Regions from separate parts of the Lactiplantibacillus sp. 7.2.4 genome, predicted to be linked through region 2. Evidence: predicted binding sites of a transcription regulator. Region 2 holds the regulator's gene; the other holds the start of a gene.
The links. The regulator NrdR, encoded in region 2, represses ribonucleotide reductase genes. The targets are predictions, from matches to a motif close to ACACNATATATNGTGT.

Region 1 (11,505 bases), on a different contig from region 2:
TTACCTTCTTGTAAGATTTCGCGCATCGTCTCCAAGGCCGGTTTGGTCTCGTGGTGCGTCACCTGCGTCACATAATTGGCCAGTAACTGCTTGGTGACACTCCCCGTGACCATCAACGCATCATCTAGGGTGACCGTGTTATCCCCGAAGGAAATCACTTGGTCCAAGATACTCAATGCATCCCGCATCCCACCTTCAGCGGCCGCCGCAATCACACGCAGCGCTTTTTCATCGTAGGTCACGTCTTTTTCATTCAGGATGTAGACCATTCGATCATAACTATCCTTGGCCGTGATCCGCCGAAAGTCAAAACGCTGGGTCCGCGAAATAATCGTTAACGGAATCTTATGTGGTTCAGTAGTGGCTAAAATGAAGATGACGTTTGCCGGCGGTTCTTCCAACGTCTTCAACAGTGCGTTGAACGCCCCGGTCGACAACATGTGGACTTCATCAATAATATAGACTTTATAATCCGCCTGGGTCGGTGCGTACTTGGCCTTATCACGGATATCACGAATTTCTTCGACCCCGTTATTGGAAGCAGCATCGATTTCGATGACATCGTTCAACTGCCCCTTGGTGATCGCCGTACACGTCTCACATTCATTGCACGGCTCCCCGTCAACCAGATGGTGACAGTTGATGGCCTTCGCAAAGATCTTAGCTGCCGACGTCTTCCCAGTTCCCCGGGGACCTGTAAACAGATACGCATGGCTCGTCTGGTGGGTCATAATGGCATTTTTTAACGTCTGGGTAATCATTTGTTGCCCGACGATTTCATCAAAGCGTTGGGGACGCCAAACCCGATATAGTGCCCGATACATGCGATTCTTCCTTTCTTACATCAGTCATATTTATGTTTTGTTATTAAAAAATCATTGGCTTGTGGTTCGTCAGTCGGCTCAAGAAGTCGGACTAAGGCGCATACCGGCTGACGAACAAGAATCCACCAACTGGCACGTTTTAATCAGCGTTAATGCTGAACAATCACCGACACAACGAATGTTACATTACTATATTAATACCATCTGTATGTGAATGCGACCTCAACTCAGTGTGCACGACAAGTCGTCATCCAAGCATCGGCCGTAAAAGCCAGTTAGGTTAAATAAAAAGCTCTCAACCGAATGGCTAAGAGCTGTTACATTTCATAAAAACAAAAGGCACAAGATGAAGCAAACTTAGTGCTGCTTCCTTCCGGACCTGACACGATTCGTAAATCCACCCTTGCCTTTTGGCCTTGCGGCAAATACTATAATACATGATTTTTCTGATAATTACCAGCCATCCGCCTAATTTTTTTCGGCAGCTGCTCGGCGGGCTTTCTTCGCCGCTTTCTTGCGTTTCCGAATGTCACGGAAGAAGTTTTCCAGCATCTCACCCGCTGGCCGTGCTAGAATGCGCTCATGGACCGTCACCTGATGATTCAAACGCGTATCATCCATCACTTGATATAAACTACGGACGGCGCCGGCTTTCGGATCCCGCGCGCCAAAGTAAAGTTCTGGTACTCGGGCATTGATGATCGCGCCACTGCACATCAAGCAAGGCTCCAAAGTCACATAGAGTTGGCAGTCTTCTAGCCGCCAACTATGCAAATACTCGCAAGCTTCTTGAATCGCAATGATTTCGGCATGCATCGTGGCATCTTGACCATGCTCGCGCAAGTTATGGCCGCGGCCAATGATTTCACCCTGGTGCACGATCACGGCACCAATTGGGACTTCACCAATCAGGTAAGCCATCCGCGCTTCATGCAACGCTTCTTGCATCCAGTCTTCCGCTGTTGGTTCTGCCACGACTATCCCTCCTTTACACTCTGCAATATATAGTAGCCTTTATCCTTTTTAATAATCTGACAATTACCAAAAGTGGTCTGCATCAACTTCTTCGCAGAGGGCGCCCCCTGCTTCTTCTGTAAGACAACGGTCAGGGTTCCGCCCACAGCGAGTCTTGAACTAGCCCCGGTCAACATTGCATCAACGACGGCCTTACCCGCGCGTACTGGCGGGTTCGTCACAATGGCTGCATAGTTGGTCGCCGTGACCTGCTCGTAAACATCCGACGTAAAAATATTAACGTTGGTGATGCCATTTAAGGCGACATTTTTTCGCGCCAGACTCAATGCTAATTCGTTGACGTCGACCATATCGACAGTCCGTTCTGGCGACTGATACGCTAACGCCATCCCGATTGGCCCGTAGCCGGTCCCCAAATCAAGAATCGGCCCATCCGGTAAATCGGTAGCGTCAAAGGCCGCTAGTAGCGTCCGCGAGCCGTAATCGACGGTCCGCTTAGAGAAGACGCCGTTGTCCGTTGTAAATTTAAATTGGTGATTAAAAATTTCAAAATTCCACTGCTTTTCATCATGCACAATATCCGGATTGTGTGTATAATAATAGTTGGTCATATTTATTTTCCTCTGAATTTCTGGTCTATATCTATGATAACTGATTCAACGAGTGAACCACAAATAATTTAAAAAAACTTTTCGTCGGTTAAAGGCTGACACTGACACAACATCTGGGGTTTGTGATTTTTACCACGCCCTAGATGTTGTGTTTTTTGATTGTTTTTTTCACCACATGTTGTATACTAAATTTATCAGAAAAACGAGTTAGGATGATGAAAGATGAAAAAAGTTACCGTATTTACTAAAAACAACTGCATGCAATGCAAGATGACTAAGAAGTTCCTTACTGCGCACAATATCGCCTTTGAAGAAAAGAATATCAACACGAATCCTGAATACGTGGATTACTTGAAAGATCAAGGCTTCCAAGCAGTTCCCGTTGTTGAGATCAATGGCGAAGACAGTATTTCTGGCTTCCGTCCCGATGCTTTAAAACAATTAGCTGTCTAGTTTACCCGCGCTTTTTTGCGTGGTTACATAGCTGGTTTGTCTTACAAAATATCATGAACGACCCACAATCAGTTGGACGATGATTGTGGGTCGTCGATTTTGCCAGTCACTATTATTATATTGTAGAAAGAGGATTCCTTATGACCTTAAAAGATTTAAAAGACGTTACGTATTATGACTTGAATAATGAGATCAATATTCCCGTTAATAATCAGATTCCACTCAATAAAGACCAAGATGCACTCGCGGCCTTCCTTGAACAAAACGTTAAGCCCAACACGATGACCTTTGATAGTCTCAAAGCCCGGTTTGACTACTTACGTGAACACGACTATTTGGAAACCCCTGCCATCGACAAATATGATTTTAGCTTCATTGAAAAGCTTTACGATTACTTGCGGTCCCAAGATTTCCATTTCAAGACATTTATGGCCGCCTACAAGTTTTACGCCCAATACGCGTTAAAGACTGACGATGGCGACTACTACTTGGAAAACTTCATCGACCGGGTCGCAATGAACGCCCTCTACTTTGCGGACGGTGACGAAGGTCTTGCCATGGATTTGGCTGACGAAATCATTCATCAACGTTACCAACCGGCAACACCGAGCTTCTTAAACGCTGGTCGCGCGCGGCGGGGCGAATTGATTTCTTGCTTCTTGATTCAGTCGACGGATGACATGAACTCAATTGGCCGGACCATCAACTCCGCACTCCAATTATCACGAATCGGTGGTGGGGTCGGTATCAACCTCAGCAACTTACGGGGTGCCGGCGATCCCATCAAGCATATCGATGGCGCTGCTAGTGGTGTCGTTCCAGTCATGAAGTTATTGGAAGATAGTTTCTCATACTCCAATCAATTGGGACAACGCCAAGGTGCCGGGGTCGTTTACCTCAGTGTCTTCCATCCAGACATCATTTCCTTCCTCTCTGCTAAGAAGGAAAATGCCGATGAAAAGATTCGGTTAAAGACGTTGTCACTCGGTGTGACCGTTCCTGATAAGTTTTATGAACTAATCAAGGCGGACGCTGACATGTACCTATTTAGTCCTTACGGGGTCGAACGTGAATATGGGGTCCCATTCTCATACGTCGATATCACTAAGGAATACGACAACATGGTCCAAAACCCGAACATCCGTAAGACTAAGATCAAGGCACGTGACCTTGAAAATGAAATCAGTAAGTTACAACAAGAATCTGGTTACCCATACGTCGTCAACGTGGACACCGCTAACCGCGACAATCCAATCGATGGCAAAATCGTCATGAGTAACTTATGTTCTGAAGTGATGCAGGTCCAAACACCATCACTGATCAACGATCAACAACAATACGAAAAACTCGGTACCGATATCAGCTGTAACTTGGGGTCAACGAATATCGTTAACTTAATGGCTTCCCCTGACTTTGGTCACTCCGTTGAAGCAATGGTGCGGGCCTTGACGTTTGTCACTGACCACTCCAACGTCGACGTTGTGCCTTCGATTCAAAAAGGAAACCATCAGGCTCATACGATTGGTTTGGGTGCGATGGGGCTGCACGCCTACTTCGCCAAGAACCATATGGAATATGGGAGCAAGGAAGCTGTCGACTTCACGAACATCTACTTCCTACTCTTGAACTACTGGACACTGAAAGCTTCTAACGAAATCGCTCGTGAACGCCACGAAACTTTCGTTAACTTTGAAAAGTCGAAGTACGCGGATGGGACTTACTTCGACAAGTACACGACTCAAGATTGGCAACCGAAATATGACAAGACGGCCGCCCTCTTTGATGGCATCTTCATTCCAACCAAAGCAGATTGGGAAGCCCTCAAGGAAGCTGTTATGCGCGATGGTCTTTACCACCAAAACCGGATGGCAGTCGCTCCAAACGGCTCGATTTCTTACATTAATGATACGACCGCTAGCTTGCACCCAATCATCAATCGGGTCGAAGAACGGCAAGAAAAGAAAATTGGTAAGATTTATTATCCCGCTCCTTACCTATCTAATGATACAATTGGTTATTATAAGTCAGCATATGATACAGATATGCGCAAAGTCATCGACGTTTACGCGGCTGCTCAGCAACACGTTGATCAAGGGATGAGTTTGACACTCTTCATGCGTTCAACGATTCCAGCTGGCTTATACGAATGGAAAGATGGTCGCACTGATAAGATGACCACGCGGGACTTGAACATTTTACGGAACTACGCCTATCATAAGGGGATCAAGTCCATTTACTACATCCGGACCTTTACCGACGATGATGGTGAAGTTGGCGTAAATGAATGTGAAAGCTGCGTAATCTAGTATCTTAGATCTCTAGGAGGATAACAAATGGCAACAGACTTGGCTTACTACCAAAAACTGCTCAGTAATGGCAACTATAAGGCAATTAACTGGGATCAAGTTTCAGATGCAATTGATAAAAGTACCTGGGAAAAACTAACGGAACAATTCTGGTTAGATACCCGGATTCCGGTCTCCAACGATATGGCAGACTGGCGTGAATTAGATGACGACCATCGTTGGGTGGTTGGACACGTGTTCGGCGGGTTAACACTGCTTGACACCTTACAATCACAAGATGGCTTGCAAGCCCTTCGGCGAAACGTCTTAACGTCCCACGAAACGGCCGTTTTGAATAACATTCAATTCATGGAATCGGTCCACGCAAAGAGTTACTCAACGATTTTTGAAACGTTGAATACGCCTGACGAAATCAACGAAATCTTCGACTGGAGTGACAGTGAAGAATTCTTGCAAACTAAGGCACAATGGATCTACAAGCTTTACGATAATATCGATGAAGACCCATTGAAGCAAAAAGTAGCGAACGTCTTCTTGGAAACGTTCCTGTTCTATTCCGGTTTCTACACACCGCTATATTACTTGGGTCATAACCAATTACCAAACGTCGCCGAAATCATCAAATTGATTTTACGGGACGAAAGTGTTCATGGCACTTACATTGGTTACAAGTTCCAATTAGGCTTCAAGAACCGTTCCGAAAAGCAACAAGCCGAATTCAAAGACTGGATGTTCGACTTCCTCTACAAGCTTTACGAAAACGAAGAAAACTACGTGCACCTCGTTTACGATCAAATTGGCTGGTCAGATGAAGTTTTGACCTTCAGTCGTTACAACGCCAACAAAGCCTTGATGAACTTGGGTCAAGACGCCCTCTTCCCAGACACGGCAGAAGACATTAACCCAGTCGTCATGAACGGGATCTCAACGGGGACTTCTAACCACGACTTCTTCTCACAAGTTGGGAATGGTTACCGGTTAGGTCAAGTTGAAGCCATGCAAGATACCGATTACGATATTGGTGAACCAGACGACTAAAACGTCTCGTCAGTACGAACGTTGTTAGTTGGTATCACGGTGTTATTAATTAAAATGCGGCTCGGCAGCGGGTCGCATTTCTGCTAGGAAAATTTATTTTGGGGGTCGTTTCAAATGGCAATTCATAATATTTGTGTCTTTTGTGGGTCCAATTCTGGTTTGGACCAAGCTTTTAGTGATAAGACGGTCGCGCTAGGCAAATACCTCGCTGCCAATGATTATCAACTGGTCTATGGTGGGGGTGACCATGGCCTGATGGGGAAAGTCGCCAAAGCAACCATGACGGCTGGTGGGCGCGTGATTGGTATCATTCCCCACTTTCTCGTCGAACGCGAACTCGCTTTCAAAGAAGTGACGACGTTCATCGAAACGCGTACGATGACGGAACGGAAAGAAAAAATGTTGCATCTCGCTGACGCATTCATTGTCTTACCCGGCGGCTTCGGAACGTTTGAAGAATTCCTGCAGATGCTCTCATGGAGTCAGATGGACATCCATCAAAAACCAATCGCCCTGTACAACATTGACGGCTTCTACGATGACCTGGTCAACATGCTGCAAAAGACCGCCGATTTGGGCTTTGCACCGGAAGCAAACCTTGACCTGTTTATTAATGGTCATGATTTGGACGAAATCTTCGACGGCTTTCAGCACTTTAAACACGTCCTACCGCCTAAATATACGAATTAAGCCGCTCGCCATACCGTTATTCGTGTGGCGCTACGACGCAATGACAACCAAAAGACCCGACGTACACGTCTAATTGAAAGACGGTGCGTCGGGTCTTTTGTTGTGTGGGAAGTTGTGTTGATGGGGCTAAATCTGGGCGCGTGTCAGCTAGCAACGACGCATCCCATTCAACTATTTCAACCGTTTGAATAACCACACTGGTCGGCGTTGGCCAGATTTATGCACCCGCGTATTCACCACCTGCAGCAACTGGAGGATGGTGAAAATCAGCGAATTGCGTTTACGGTAGGCGATGTACTTCGGCGCCCAATCCGTCACATATTTTTCCTTATAGGAACGCAACCCTTGGAACCCATATAGTTGGTACCCGTACTCATAGATCAAATGGGCAATCTTTTCTTGAATAAAACTATACCGGGAGACGCCGACGCCGGATAATGGCGCCATTCCCATATTGAAATAGGCATAGCCGTCATCACGCGCCTGTTCAAACAAGTGCACGAACACCGTATCCATGATGCCGGATGGGGCGGCCTTACTTGAACGCATTAAGTCGATCGAGGTCGTCTGATGATTCCCCTGCGGCATGATGTTGGCGAAAGCAACAATCCGGTGCTCAGGATCATAGACGACGGCGATGGGCGCCTGATTCAAGTACGACTCATCAAAGAAGCCCAGTGAGAAGCCCTTTTCCGTCTCACCGGCTAGCCAACTATCTGAAACGGCCCGCAGCTCGGCCATGACTTCTGCGCTAAACGGTGGTTGCAACACCGCAAACTCATACTGATCACGTGCAAATTTATTCATTAACGCGCGTTCACCGCGGAGCCGTTTACCAGCCAGACTAAAATCAGCCAATTTAACATGACCTTCCTCACCCGTTTTGATGAAGTCAAAGCCCATCTCATGCAGCCGCATCGTCAGCGTCTCGTTGATCTCATAAAAGACCAGCGAGCAGCCATCGCTATCGGCATCATCTAGCAATTGTTCAAGCGCCGCCTGGAGCACCGCCTGATTGCCAAACGGCTCACCCATGATAATTAATTTATCCGCCTTGAGCTGATACAAGAAGATGAGTTGGTCTTGGCCATCAACTTGATAATAGTAAGCTAACTTATCATTCAAGTAAGCTAAATGTGAAATTTCATTACCACCATAGTTGTCGATGACCTGCTTGACCCGCGCGGCATCCACCGTTTGCTGTAAACGCTGGTTGTGACCGCTGGCAAAATATCGATACATCAAAACTAAAATCATGGCAGCCAGGACGAGTCCCAGCACCCCAAATAACCAGAGCTTCTGTGACGGGAAGAATAGTGCTTCGGGAACCGCGTGCCGGTGATGGATCTGCGGCGCGTTGTAGACCCCCACGATCGTGTACAACACGAAGGTCACGACGTAGACACAACCAACCCACAACGTTTGCCCCCACGAAAAGGCCATCCGGTCGCGATAATAGGCGTGCCGTGACAGTGCTACTAACGCCAGAATAATGACTAGGAAAATAATAAATTTCATGGAAATTGCATCATAGACGACTAACCAGCGAATCGTATTCAAAATTGCGACCAGCAGAACGATCACGGTCGGCCAAAACGCCTTTTTGACCCGTCCGGCCGTTCCCAACGCGACCCCAATTAGTAGAAACGCCATGATGATACTACTTGCTTGGTTAATGAAAAAGAACGTGTACGGGTAGAACTGCAAGAACAGTTTATTATTGTACGCGAAGTTGGGGACCGTCGACATGAGCAGCATCAAGAAGCCAGAGACGTACAGAAAGACCGTCAAGACCATCTGAGCGCCCCGTTGCAAGGCTTGCTTAGGAATTCCTGCCAATCGAACATTGAGCCGATGTCCCGTATCATGGACGAATAGCACTAGCCCAATGGCAAACGGAATAATATAGTAGAATAATCGATAGAACAACAGCCAGGCGACGGCATCTGGGCGCGAAACGCCGACCGCTGCCAGGCCAAAAATCATGAAGACGTCAAACGAGCCGATTCCGCCGGGCACCATTGAAACCTCACCAACGACCGAGGCAATCACAAATAACGGGACAACTGCCGCAAAATCAATCGGCAGCCCCATAAAGTTCCCAATCAACAGGAAGAACAGCACGCAGCCGGTCCATTCACCAAATGAGCCACTCAATAAGCGCACGACATTACCTAGTGTCAAGCCATCAAAAAATTCCGAATCATTGACCCGGGTGAAAATAAAAATGGCTGGAAAATACAAGGCCCCGCCGACGAGCCAAATCCAGTAAGTCCCGTACATTTGACCAATGCCGAAACCGTAAACTAGGACCAGCGAAATCATACAGTACAGTGATAGGCCCGAAACTAAAAATAACGCGATTTTGGAAATCGCAAATACGATTTGTTTTTTAGTCGCTTCACGGTTATAAAAGTTAGCGCGCAAGGACGCACCCAGCACGCCACCAAAGCCACCAATATTCGTAAACGTATTGGTGATCCACCCCGCTTTTAGAATATAGCCCAATGAATAGTGATTGGGTAAAAACTTCGTAATCATCACATCGTATGTCAGCATTGGCGTGACGGCAATAATCCCAATCACGACCATACTCAATAGATGCCACCAACTTTGCGAAGCCAGTGCGGTCGCCAACTGCGCACCGCTGACCTCCTTCGCGATTTTGCCGACTTCTGAAATCACAAATAACAGGACGGAGAACACAAACAGCGCCTTAATGATCCCCATGCGTTTATTGATTGCCGCCCCGATTTTCTGTAACCTTGCCTTCAAAAAAATTCCCCCATCTGGTCTGTTTGTTCCTATTATCGCAATCTTAGCCTGTTTATACAACCGTTATCGGCGTTTTACGGCATCCGAGTGCCCGATTGAACTAATAATTTCACATTACTAACTTTAAGCTGAACCACTGGACTTTACCAGCAATTTGCAACACTCATCCATCCTCAAGCAAGCCACCTGATTCTCCAAACCGCAGTCCACTAGTATTCTGACAGCCAAGTAGCCTTTACCCGCGGTTACCGTTTCTGTATAATAATATTTATATACTTACCAAGGGGGAGACACACATGCACCATGCTAAACAGCTTGCAATTATCTTTGCGAGTTTATTCATTTTAACGGGCTGCACCACGACTGCGCAAGATTCTGCCAAGCAAGCCAGCACCAAAACGCAGGTAGTCCGCGTCACGAAACGGACTAAGGCCAACAAGACTGCTTGGGCCAAGGCACGCGCGGCTAGTCGAGCAAACGCCGCATCAGCTAAGGCGCTCAGCTCAAGCGAAAAGCAACTCTCACTGGCCGCTAGTCAGGCTGATTCACAATCTGACCAACTCGCAAGTTCCGCCGCTGCCGTCAAAGCTTCTTCGCGTGCAGCATCCAAATCCGCTGCCAGCGTTGCCGTAGCCGCATCAGCGTCACAGTCCAAAGCTGCATCCGAAGCTGCGAGCGAATCTAAACAAACGGCCCAAAGCCAGACTGGTTCCACTCAGACCAGCCATGCCAACCGGACCTCGGGCGATACCAACACTGCGCAAACGGGCCGCATCGTCGGTAACCGCAATTCAAAGATTTACCACGTTGAAACGGGTCAAAACTACCGGATGGCGGGTAAAAATGCGGTTTATTTTAGTACAGAAGCTGAAGCACAAGCTGCCGGCTACCGCAAGTCACTACGTTAGGGGGAAGCACATTGGGAATCATCGGAACACTTATTTTATTGGCCGCAATCTACTGGGGTTGGCGGAGCTATCGCCATTATCCCGGACGGCAATGGTGGCGGCACGGTTGGCCCGCGCTACTCTTATTGCTCGTCAGTATTGGACTCTTTAGTCTACCGGGGAAGCAGGCACAACCGACAGTCAAAACTAAGACCGTCACCAAAACGCACCTAGTTACCGCAACCAATGATCAAAAATTGACTGCACTTCAAGAAGCGAACTCGGCCTCTGCTAGTAGTTTAAAGCAAGCTGCCAAGCAATTATCAAAAGACAAAACACAAGTCGATAATCAGAAGAAAAAGAACCAACAAGCTGGTGCAACGTCCAAAACGGCCGCAACCACCACTACCGGCAGTAATCCAAGTAACGCAGCGTTGGCCAACAAAACCTATGCAGGTCAACAGACGATCACCGTCAATCAAAATCAGCCAGCGTTTAGTCGTGACGACCTCAGTACCAGCCGCGGCGCCTGGCAAAAATACGGCGACTTAGACCAACTGAACCGGGTTACGGCTGCCAACGCCCTACTCAACCAATCACTAATGCCTAAGGCCGAACGTGAGGCGCTCAACGTCCAACCAACTGGCTGGCATAATAAACGAATCAGCAGCGGCTGGCTCTATAATCGCAGTCACTTGATTGGTTACCAGTTGACTGGTCAAAATAATAACATCAAAAATCTGATGACCGGAACTCGCACCTTGAACGACCCCGAAATGACGACTTACGAAGACCAAGTCGCGGACTATTTGAAAGCCAGTCCCAATAACTACGTCCGCTACCAAGTAACCCCAATTTTCAGGGGCAACGAATTGTTAGCCCGTGGTGTTCAAATGCGTGGTCAATCTGTTGGCAGCAACGCCGTTAGTTTTAACGTTTATATCTT
Region 2 (11,505 bases):
GGCTGAGCTTCGCCGGCTTGTTGTTTCTGGGCCCACTTCGGCATCACTTCTTTGCGGGTTGGCCGGGCATTCGACTTACGCCGCGGTGTCGAGGTCTTCGGCCGCTGACGTTGCTTCAAGTAGGCCAGCGCCGCTTCTGGCGTGTTGACGCCATGTTGTTGCCAGTCATTGGCGACCGTCTCGATCAAACTTCGATTGAGCGCAGCCAACTCCCGGTTTTGGAGCAAGTAATAAATGACGATGTTGATGACCGAATTCGGTAACACGCCCCTACTGATCAAGTCATGGACCAGCCGATTTTCACCACTTGTCACAAAGCCGTGCTTTTCTGCCTTCACCGCCGCCAAAAAATCGTACGGCACGGCCTGCTTCGCAACATCGACCAGTTGCTGTTCCGCCTTAGAAAGTTGTGCCGTTGAAGCTGGCTGCCGGGTTGCCTTACTAGAATTGGCCGCCGTAGTGGTTGGTTTAGTCGACTGATCGGTCGTTGCTTCATTTGTCGTCGTCCGAGTTGGCGTGGTTGGCCGCTCATACCGGCGTGCGATCAATAGTTTCAACTGGTTCTCGTCAAATTGTCCAGTCGTCAAACTGGCAACTTCACTGATCAGCTTGGCCATCTCAATCTCACTGATGCCATAAACCCGACTTTCCGTAACGATAAGTTGGCGCGAACTAGCCACTTGTTTCAAGTCAACGTAGTTTTGCTTCAAGATTTGACCTAATAATTGCCAATCGAAGTCATCATCACTGAGTACTGGTGATTGATCTTCAGCCGGTTCATTGGCAGCCAGCTGTGCCCGCACCTGCTGGACAGGGCGTGGCGTGGTCGTGACTTTATGACCATCAACGTGAAATACCTCGAGGATATTAGCCGTCACGTCCTTCGCCGCCGTCAGATCCACCGGTTGCGTGGCAAAATCACTAGCCAGCTGTTGGTAGCGTAATTCCCCAACAGTATCGAGCAGCAAAACGCTTAACAGGTCATCTGCAAAGAATTGTAAGGCTAGTTGCGGTGCCTGCAAGCGATAAATATACAAAGTGCCGAGCTCATCTTGTTGGTAATAACTCCGTAACAGCCCCGTCGCCTCTAGTTTACGACGTGCTGCCAATACGGTCGGTAAATCTGCGTTCAAAATTCCTAGCAATTCCGCATGACTACGACGATTACTCAGTTCGTTTTCACTGCTTTGTAAGCTTCGCAGCGCGGCATACAAACTATATGCCAGTGGCCCGATCAACGGTAAATACAGCTCCGCTAAGACTGCTTGCTGGGCGGCGCTCAACGCTGGGGCTTGTGGGACCACCAGTCCTGATTTGGGCGTCAATGGTTCTTCATTTGGCATCTTGTTCACCATTCTTTTGACCTAATCTTTTTTACGTTTTGGCGCGTGCTCGGTCTTCACTGACGGTTTCGCCAACTTGACCTTGTCACGTTCCATCATATCTTGGAGTTCGTTCAAGAAGACGTGCATATCCTTGAATTGGCGATAAACACTAGCGAAACGAATATAAGAAATTTCATCAATATCCGCGAGCTGTTCCATCACGTACTCACCGATCACTTGGCTGGAAATTTCATTTTCACCCAGTGACCGGACTTTATTTTCAACATCATCAACGACCCCAGTCATGGTTTCCATGCTGACTGGGCGTTTTTCGGCGGAGCGAATAATCCCTCGTAAGACCTTCTCACGATTGAATTCTTCACGGGCACCATTTTTCTTGATCACTAATAACGGGGTCGCTTCGACCCGTTCAAACGTCGTAAATCGGAAACCACAGTTTTCGCATTCCCGCCGACGCCGGATGACGCGACCGTCATCAGTCGGTCGACTGTCAACCACACGGGAGCCATTATGATGACAATGTGGACATTGCATAGCTTTCACACCCCTTGTAACAAGTCACAATTATTTTTATTAAACAGTCATAGTTTCTAGCCATTTTAACACGGCGGCTTCAGTTTTATCAACGGTTGAACCGTTATCAATCACCACGTCCGCCCACGCGGCCTTTTGAGCCAATGGCAGCTGACTCGCAATTCGTGCCTGGGCCGCTTGCTTTGACAGCTGGTTGCGCGCCATCAAGCGTTTTAGTACGATGGCCGGTGGTGCAGTCACGACGACAACCTGGTCACAGACATTCTGCCAGCCACTCTCATAGAGTAACGGCACGTCTAGAATAATCGCCGTTGGATTCGACTGGCCTGCCGCGACGATGGCTTCAAACATCGCATATTGAATCGGCAAACTGGTAATGGCCGTCAAATCCTGCAAGGCGGCCGAATCATTAAAAACTAACTGGCCGAGCCATGGCCGATTGAGTGAACCATCCGCCAATAATGCGTCCGGCCCAAACTTAGCAGCGATTTTCTGCGTCGTGGGTTGTCCTGGTCCTTCGACCGCCCAGGCGATTTTGTCAGCATCCACGATAGGTAAATACTGCGCTAATAACTTAGAAACGGTGGATTTTCCAGTCGCAATCCCACCGGTCAACCCGATTAATTTCGTCACGGTGGTCACCTACAATCGTTGTTCAAGGGGACAGAAATGTGTCCCACGCTGCGCGACCTTGATTTTCTCAATCATCGTACCACACCGCTCACAAGGTTCACCTTCACGACCATAGACGTGCAAGTGATTCTGAAATTGACCGGCCTCACCAAACGCCGTTGAGAACGAGTGTACCGTCGTTCCGTGTCCTTTGATGGCTAATGCCATTTCGGTAATAATATTGTCGCGCAACGTTGCAATTTCATCGGCTGTCAGCGAATTAGCTGGCCGCATCGGATGAATCTTGCTCATCCACAACGTTTCATCCGCATAAATATTGCCGATGCCCGCAATCTTACTCTGGTCCAGTAAGAGCGGCTTGATCATTTTCTTGGAATGTTCAAGCGTCGCAGTCAGATAAGCCAAGGTCAGTTGGTCAGCGACCGGCTCCGGGCCAATTGTGCGTAGTCCAGCCACCGATAGTTCCTCACCAGTCGGCACCAACGTCATCCGCCCAAATTTACGGGTATCGTTATACAGCAAGTCCCGGTCATCCGTTAAATGAAAGACGACGTGCGTATGCTTATCGCGCGCTTCACCACGCGGAACGACGTTGTACTTACCTTCCATGCGTAGGTGTGACACCATCGTTAAACCGTTACTAAATCGGAACAATAAATATTTGCCACGCCGGTCAATGGTTTGAATCGTCTGATTGATCAGCCGTTGTTTGAATAAAGCCACGTCATTATTGATGATTTTGGGCCAATAGACGTCAATATCAGCGATCGTGGCACCTTTAACGAGCCGATTCAATCCACGACGAACCGTTTCAACTTCTGGTAATTCAGGCATGGTGGTTCCCCCTATTTTGCATCGTACCAAGTATCACCGTAGTGACTCTCGACCTTCAACGGTACGGCTAACTTCACGGCGGAATCCATCACGCTTGGTACTAATTTTTCTAAAACTGGAATCTCTTCCTTTGGTGCTTCAAAAATCAATTCATCATGAACTTGTAAAAGCATGGTTGCTTTCAAACCAGCTTTTTTCAACTCGGCTTGCATCTTGATCATCGCAATTTTGATAATATCGGCCGCACTACCTTGAATTGGCGTGTTCATGGCCGTCCGTTCGGCAAACGAGCGTTGGTTGAAACTCTTCGAATTAATGTCTGGCAAATAGCGACGACGATGAGAAATTGTCTCAACGTAGCCTTGTTCCTTTGCCGATTTGACAATATCATCCATGTACTGCTTGACACCTGGATATTCCTTGAAGTAAGCGTCAATAAAGCTGCGCGCTTGCTTACGACTGATACCAATATTTTGTGACAAGCCATAGTCACTGATGCCGTAAACGATACCGAAGTTGACCGCTTTGGCTTGCCGACGAATATTAGGTGTCACGTCTTCAGCAGATTTCAAATTAAAGATTCGCATCGCCGTGGCGGCATGAATGTCGTCGCCTTCCTTAAAGGCCGCTTGCATGTTCTCATCACCGGTAATATGGGCGAGCACCCGCAATTCAATTTGCGAATAATCAGATGAAAAAATCTGCCAACCGTCATGACTTGGAACGAACGCTTGCCGAATCTTACGCCCTTCTTCGAGCCGAACAGGAATATTTTGCAAGTTCGGGTCAACTGAGGACAAGCGGCCTGTTTGCGTCAACGTTTGAAGATAACGCGTGTGCACTTTTTGGTCCGTGGAATGAATGGCATCCAGCAAGCCCACCACGTAGGTTGATTGAATCTTTGAAATTTGACGATACTGCAAGATATTCGCGACGATTGGTGCTTCTGGTGCTAATTTTTCCAACACGTCGACGGCGGTCGAGTAACCGGTCTTCGTCTTTTTAATGACTGGTAACTTCATTTCTTCAAATAAAATGTGGCCCAATTGCTTGGGTGAATTGATATTGAACTCTTCACCGGCTTCTTGATAGATGGTCTGTTCGATCTCACTCAGGCGTTCCGTAAACTGACTACCCATCGCCTTCAAGCGACTGCTATCAACGGTAATGCCGGCAATTTCCATCTGAGCGAGCACCGTCGCCATTGGTTTTTCGATATCATCGTAGAGTTGGGCCTGCTCATTATCCGCGAGTTCTTTCAACAAGCGTGATTTCAAATCAGCAATTGCCGCTAATTTTCGTGCCAAATGACTGAAGAACACGTCATCATCCTCTGGAATCGCACGTTTGACACCCTTGCCGTAGACGGTCTCGTCACTTGGCAAGTCAGTGTAGCCGTGTTGTTCCGCCAGACTACCAAGGTCGTTGCTGTTATCATTGGTGTCTAGTAAATATGAAACGAGTAATAGGTCGAAATCGACCTTACCAAGCTGGATGCCCAAACGGTTCAGCCCAACCATCGTTCGTTTCATATCAAAAACGTCCTTGGTCAGCGTATCGCTAGTCAAAAGCTCGCTGACTGCGGGTTGCATCAACAATTCAACATCACGACTAATACACCAATGACCATCCGCACCAATCGCAAAACCAGCGAAGGCGGAGGTGTGGTAGTTTGGTGTCGGCATTTCAAGATAGAAGTCGACATTGGTCGTGAATTGTTGTAATTCATCCAAATTGTCTTTGGTCAAAACAGTGTATTCGATTGGTGTCGCTGGTTCGTCAGATTGCAGATGCAACTTCTTCAAAAATGACTGAAAATCCATCGTTTGATAGAACGCGGCCAACTGGTCCAAATCAGGGCCATTATAGGTCAAATCTGACAACTGAACCTCAATCGGTGCATCCCGCTTGATGGTTGCGAGCACCTTGGCTTGAGCCGCCTGTTCGCGGTCCTCAATCAGATGTTCCTTCATCTTGCTGGCCTTCATCGCATCGATGTTTTCATAGATACCTTCCATCGACCCGTATTGTTTCAGCAATTTCAGCGCTGTCTTCTCGCCGACCTTGGTCACACCAGGATAATTATCTGAAGTATCACCCGTTAGCCCCTTCATATCAATGATTTGTGCCGGCGTGATGCCTAATTTTTCTGTAACGTGTTCTGGGGTGTAGCGTTCAACTTCTGAAACCCCTTTAACGGTCACTGCCACCGTCGTCCGTTCCGTCGTTAACTGGGTCAAATCACGATCACCAGTAACGATCGTCGTCGTATAGCCCGCTTGATCAGCCTGCCCAGCCAGCGTCCCGATAATATCATCGGCTTCATAATCTTTTAATTCATAATGTTTAATGCCATAAGCGTCTAATAATTGCTTAATATATGGCATCTGCTCAGAGAACTCACTTGGGGTCTTGGCGCGGCCCCCCTTATAATTATCATACATGGCGGTTCTAAACGTGGTCTTACCCGCATCAAAAGCCACCAGCATATCGGTGGGGTCCACGGCCTTGATCATGTGGTCAAGCATGGTATTAAAGCCATAAATAGCGTTTGTATGCAAGCCATCCGGATTTACGAACCGTTCCAGTTGGTTATGCAAGGCAAAGAACGCCCGAAACGCCACACTGTTACCATCAATCAGTAATAATTTTTTTGCCATTGGTTTGCTCCCCGTCTCTTAATTTTAAGTTATCGATATCATGCAATGCTCATCAGTGTTATCAGTCATTTTGCATCAAACTGATTTTGCGACCGGTATGTGGTCCACTAACAAGTGGTTTACCCTTATAATTGTACCAAACAATCACCTAAAACGGGAGTTCGGCCCACTGAAAACCCGGTAAATCATAGATTTTCTGTTCGTTAGTGAGCTGGCCGCCTTTGACTTTGAATATTGACACGCATTGTGTGTTATGAATCATGATTAAAACGTGCCATTTTCTAAGTTCAAGTGCTGCCAGCTGGGGCCCGCTGGAAACAGTGCGAGTTACCGTAAACTTGCTGTAGTAGATGCTTCCTACACCGGCTTCCAGGCATTCTGTGCAATGGCCGGAACGTGGTGGACACAGATTTAAGCCGACAGCCCACGTCTTAAATACTGGTCTTTCACTAACCAAGCCAAAAACGCTTGCTAAGTGAAATTTCACCACTTGGCCTTGCCCAGAATACCTTCCAGCCGGGATTGTATTCGAAAGGCGGAAATGTGCGGACCCAACTTTTTTAAAGACTGATCACTGATTCATATCAAACAGTACAACTGTTATCTGACTGTTAGATTTGTTTTGTCTAAAACTTTTTCTTAGTCATTAGTCTATCGTCTAGTGTCGTCAATACAGAAGTGTCAGATTACTATCCTTTACTCGATATGTCTTCGAATAAGGCTAAAAATTAATTAGTCGTTAATGCTTTGCAATCAGTAATCCAGTCATTTACCAACAAAGCAGTTTCGATTAGGTCCGCTCGACAAAATCTTGGCCTGAAAATTTCGATGAGTTTTTTAGCCACCATCGATACCAATTAAAAAGGTTTATCTGAAGGACCAGTCACCTAATATTCATTAGCCAATTGCACCCAGATAAGTGGCCGTTCATCCGCCATTCGAGCGGGTTCCCGACCGGAGGGGCTGGCTGACAATGCTCAGTAGCCAAATTATTCTTAGCTGGAAGTGGTCTTCTTCCGGCTTAGGATAAGACTCGTATTTGAAATTGCGCAGTGGGCTTCTGCGTGAGTTCAAATCGATGTCCGCCCTGTTCCAGCGTTGTCAGCCAGCCCCGGAGGTCAGAATAGGGCTCGCCTCCGCTGACGAACAACAATCCAACTAGCACGTTTCAATCAGCTTTTATGCTAAATAATAACTAGCACGACGCATATTGACGCATGTTTCAATAATTATGCATCACAACTCATAACCACCAGCTGGCCCATATCGGCATACTAACGAAAAGACACCCTAACCGAACGGGCTAGCGTGTCTAATTTGAAGCTTATTTTGTTAGTGATTAGTCGCGGCTTGAACCACCGAAGATTTGGACGAAGTATAAGAATAAGTTAACAAAATCCAAATAGAGTTGTAAGGCCCCAGTAACGGCTAAACCAGTAGATGAAACTTGGTCACCATATTGTAAATACATGTCTCGCATCCGATTAGCATCCCACATGGATAAACCGGCGAAAATCAAGACACCGATGTATGAGAAGATATAACTAATCATGGCGCTTTGTAAGAACATGTTAACGATGGAAGCCACAAACAAACCAATTAATGCGGCAATCAGATGGCTACCGATCCGTGAAATATCACGCTTAGTGGTCGTCCCAATAACGGCCATCGTGGCGAAAACTGCACCAGCAGCAACGAAGGCCCCGGTAATCACCGCACCCGTGTATAAGGATAAGATGATCGACATTTCGACCCCAAAGACCACTGAGAACAGCATCAGCAAGGTAAAACTCATTGCTGGATTACGCGTTGCATTGGCTTGAATCCCGCCAATCATGACGAACATGCTAACAATGAAAATAACCAGTGCCATGATTGGATGAGCATTGAAGGCAGCATAAATTTGTGCCTGGAACATGGTCATTGATAAGTAAACGGTCAAGGCTGAAACCAACACAGCAACCGTCATGAACCCATACATTTTTGTTAAGAAACTACGGAGCCCAACTTGCGTATTAATGGTCCGTGGTTGTGGGTCATTTTGAAAATTGTTCATAGAATCCCTCTTTCACCTAAAATTGACTACTCGTTACGTTTCCCGAGTTAAGATTAAAATTGAGTTAGTGGATCGTTACTAACGCATACGGCGCTAGCAACTTCCTCACACTAGTTTGTCAATCATTTGCCTATGACTAGCCATCTCAATCAGTCACCTCAACTTTCTTATCCTAAGTTTATCAAATTAGTCAAAGAAGGTAAAATAGTTTGTGCTTGGGAATTTGCTAAGAATTTCTAATGATTGCTTGTCGGGGACACCTATGATTTGCCTGGATATAAGACTGATATCGTCTGATAGCAATTGATCAGGGCCTGACATGTTCTGACGTGCCAACCCGTAACGCACTCCTCAAGGAGAAATCTATTCAGTGACAACACACCCACTTGGACATCCTGATATAACGGGACAAAAAGTTTCATCTGAATGCGGTAAAGCAGCAGTCTTTCACTAAAAATAGTCGCCATACAACCACCAATCACAGGCCAGTTCCACAACGACTATTTATTAAAATTCAACGATTCAAATTTCACTCAACATACTTCCAGATTTCATCATCAAAGTGCCCGAGCCCATTTGCTTCCAGCGTCTTAAAGTACGCCAACAGTTCAATCGCCCCAGCTTTGCTAGCATGGGCAATCGCGTTCATCCCAGTTCCAGTTGGGACCACGTTACTCATCTCGGTGATGTCATGCCCATTTTCAATCTTGACTTGTGCGCAGGTGACTGTCCAGTGATTTAAGACGTTGGGCGCAAATACCAAGAAGACGTTATAATCATCCGACAAATATCCTGGCAGCGCCCACGCCGTCTCGTCGATCGGCTCTGGATACAGATTGCCCTGCAGCGCAAATTCCTGGATATTATTCGCGGTTGGGACCACATCCAACATAAAAATCACCTTTTCAAAAGCTTCAGTTCCTAACTGTGCATCAACGGCCATCTTGCACCGCCCCCTTCATTAAAAGTTCGCTAAAAGTTTTCCCGATAAAATTGGTATTTTTGCTTAATTTCTTTTAGCGGTGCATCCATCACGTGTTCATAGCCCTGCGCATCGAGTTTAAAATTACGGTTAACGATTGCTGCCAGTCGGATTCGCAGCCCAGGATTCTTTGCCAATAACGGCCGCAAGTCACTCGACATGATTTCAAAGCGCGGCAACTGGTCTGGTACTAAAATCTTGATGAAATCTTGGTACGTATCCGCTAATACTTCTGAATAGATATGATCGGCATATTTCAATTCGACGGCTTCCAACTTATCGTAGTAGTCGGCGTTGGTCAGGCCCTTCTCATTTTTGATCAAATGCTGTTCATCATATTCATGTACCAGATATGCATCCCAGTCTCGATAAGCATAAGTCGTCATCCGCACGACCAAATGCCGCCCAGGTGCCGTCACGTTTTCGGGAACCAGCTCGCCACTTACATCCCGCAAATAGGGCTTGACTAACAACTGAGTCACAAAATGATAGTAGGTTCCCGGAATCAACTCCCGGTCGCGGTCAGCGTCATACAGTTCACCCGTGCCTTCCAGATCTGGTAAGCCAATCAAACTCAGCCGGGTCTGGTTGACCGCGTAAATAATGTCCTCAAGTTCTTCGGTGATGTCATCCGTCCGACTGATGACTTGTAACACGTGGGTGAACAACCGAACGAGCTGATTACGCTCCCCTTTTTGGTTTTCATAAACCCCCACTTGACGCTCATACTTGCGGGTTTCGCGCTCTAATTGTTCTTCCAGCGAGGTGGTCATTCGTTCGACTTTAACGGGCAACACGGGTTGGTCAAACGCCTCGCGCGCGACTGTTCGTACGGCAGCCCGCAACGTCGGCCGCATTTCGATAAAATCGGGAAACTCAAAGACATTTTGAAAGTCATAGTGTCCACTCGCGTCCATCCGCGCAGCATTCAATGTAAAATTAAACTTGGCCATGACGGCACTCCTTTCCAATAATTTAATTAATTTCAGCATAGCACCCCCACCACCATAATCCTATTAGGGAAACACCCCAAAGCGCGTCCGCTCACAATTTGGTCACGCTCACATTAATTCGCGCGTCAGCTTTTCCGAACACCCGCCGATTCGTGCTGGTCAAAACCACTCGCGGGATGCGGACAACTTGGTTCCGCCTGTTCTGCGGGACGTTTGACGCCATCAGTTCTAATTTAAACGCATCGCGAAAACTCCCATCCAAGCCATTTTCAAGCCTAATTTGACTGTCGAATTTCTCGAATCAATCCGTTCCAGACCGAACTTAACGCCGAAAGGTCCAAGCCATTGCCGGTCCAAGCTACCGTCAAATCTTCCGGGCCACGCCATTTTCTGACCAAGGTGCCCGTCAAATCTCCTGCGCCTACTCATTTTGAAATCAGCCCGAAATCACCGTCAAACTAACACCGCCGGCAATCAAAAACTGGCCCCCAGACTTCAAGAATTCAGCATTCTCGAAGTCCGAAGACCAGCATTAGTTAATTTACATTTAAGCGATAGCTGCTAGACCCGTGGCCGCCGACGATACACAATGTAACGGCGGTAGAAGTATTGATATGGAATCGCAATCGCGTGAATCAACCGGGTGTACGGGAAGAAACCGAAAATTGCAAAGCCACAAACCACGTGAATCTTGTAAATCCACGGTACGTTGGCCATCAACCACCATTTTGGTTGGAAGTAGAACAAGGACCGCGCCCAGACTGATAAAGTCGTCCGGTAGTCAAAGGTCGGGTGAAATGGCCCGGACAGCGTTGATGATAACCCTAAGATAATCGTAATCAACAGGGCTACGTTGACCATCAAGTCGCTCCACGAACTGGTCATGAAGACCCGCACATTGGTGAAACGCCGGTAAGTCAGGATAATCATCCCAGCCAGCGCTAACACCCCCGCACCGGTCCCCATCATCAGGGAGCCAAACATATGATACATTTCATCCGAAATCCCTAGGAAATCCGTAAAAGCTTTGGGAATCAAAATTCCTAAGATGTGGCCGAAGAACGCTAGGATAATCCCAACGTGAAAGGTGATCGCACCAATCATCAGCTTTTTCTTTTCTAGCATTTCACTGGAAACTGCGGTGACGCTAGCTGGATAAAACTTGAGTCGGATAAAGGTTCCGAAAAAGAACGATAACAACATGGCATACGGGTAAATGACCCATACGACCACGGAGAAGAAATCTTTCATGACGCCACGACCCCCGTTTCGACACAGGTTCGTAAGGTGGCCCGAACGACCTGTAAAAGTTGGAAATACGGATCATCCAAGTCCGCGGCGGCATTTTGCAATAAGGTATAGGTGCCATCTTCAATCACTTGAAAGGCGAGCTTAATATCTTGTTGCCGGGCGTCCCCTTCGAAATGACCGTATGCCAGGAATTCTAGCAGCAAGGGCAAAAAGTCTGCCAATTCACTGTTGACCGTCGTCAAGCCAAACATTTCAT

Region 1: KGF70_RS15215 (redoxin NrdH) is a predicted target of NrdR. The motif match lies at 2,579-2,594, and genes of this name have one in related genera.

The regions. Positions count from the first base shown of each region.
Region 1 is NZ_JAGYGS010000076.1:363-11,867, reverse strand. It holds gene dnaX (DNA polymerase III subunit gamma/tau) at 1-824, opposite strand, end outside; RNA gene ffs (signal recognition particle sRNA small type) at 1,148-1,245, opposite strand; gene tadA (tRNA adenosine(34) deaminase TadA) at 1,293-1,799, opposite strand; gene KGF70_RS15220 (class I SAM-dependent methyltransferase) at 1,802-2,410, opposite strand; gene KGF70_RS15215 (redoxin NrdH) at 2,633-2,863, shown strand; gene nrdE (class 1b ribonucleoside-diphosphate reductase subunit alpha) at 3,004-5,169, shown strand; gene nrdF (class 1b ribonucleoside-diphosphate reductase subunit beta) at 5,197-6,207, shown strand; gene KGF70_RS15200 (TIGR00730 family Rossman fold protein) at 6,322-6,897, shown strand; gene mprF (bifunctional lysylphosphatidylglycerol flippase/synthetase MprF) at 7,069-9,672, opposite strand; gene KGF70_RS15190 (cell surface protein) at 9,969-10,580, shown strand; gene KGF70_RS15185 (DNA/RNA non-specific endonuclease) at 10,592-11,505, shown strand, end outside.
Region 2 is NZ_JAGYGS010000004.1:46,065-57,569, forward strand. It holds gene KGF70_RS02200 (replication initiation and membrane attachment family protein) at 1-1,343, opposite strand, end outside; gene nrdR (transcriptional regulator NrdR) at 1,365-1,880, opposite strand; gene coaE (dephospho-CoA kinase) at 1,920-2,513, opposite strand; gene mutM (DNA-formamidopyrimidine glycosylase) at 2,523-3,347, opposite strand; gene polA (DNA polymerase I) at 3,359-6,007, opposite strand; gene KGF70_RS02225 (Bax inhibitor-1/YccA family protein) at 7,347-8,063, opposite strand; gene KGF70_RS02230 (hypothetical protein) at 8,593-9,006, opposite strand; gene KGF70_RS02235 (hypothetical protein) at 9,036-9,998, opposite strand; gene narI (respiratory nitrate reductase subunit gamma) at 10,560-11,249, opposite strand; gene narJ (nitrate reductase molybdenum cofactor assembly chaperone) at 11,246-11,505, opposite strand, start outside.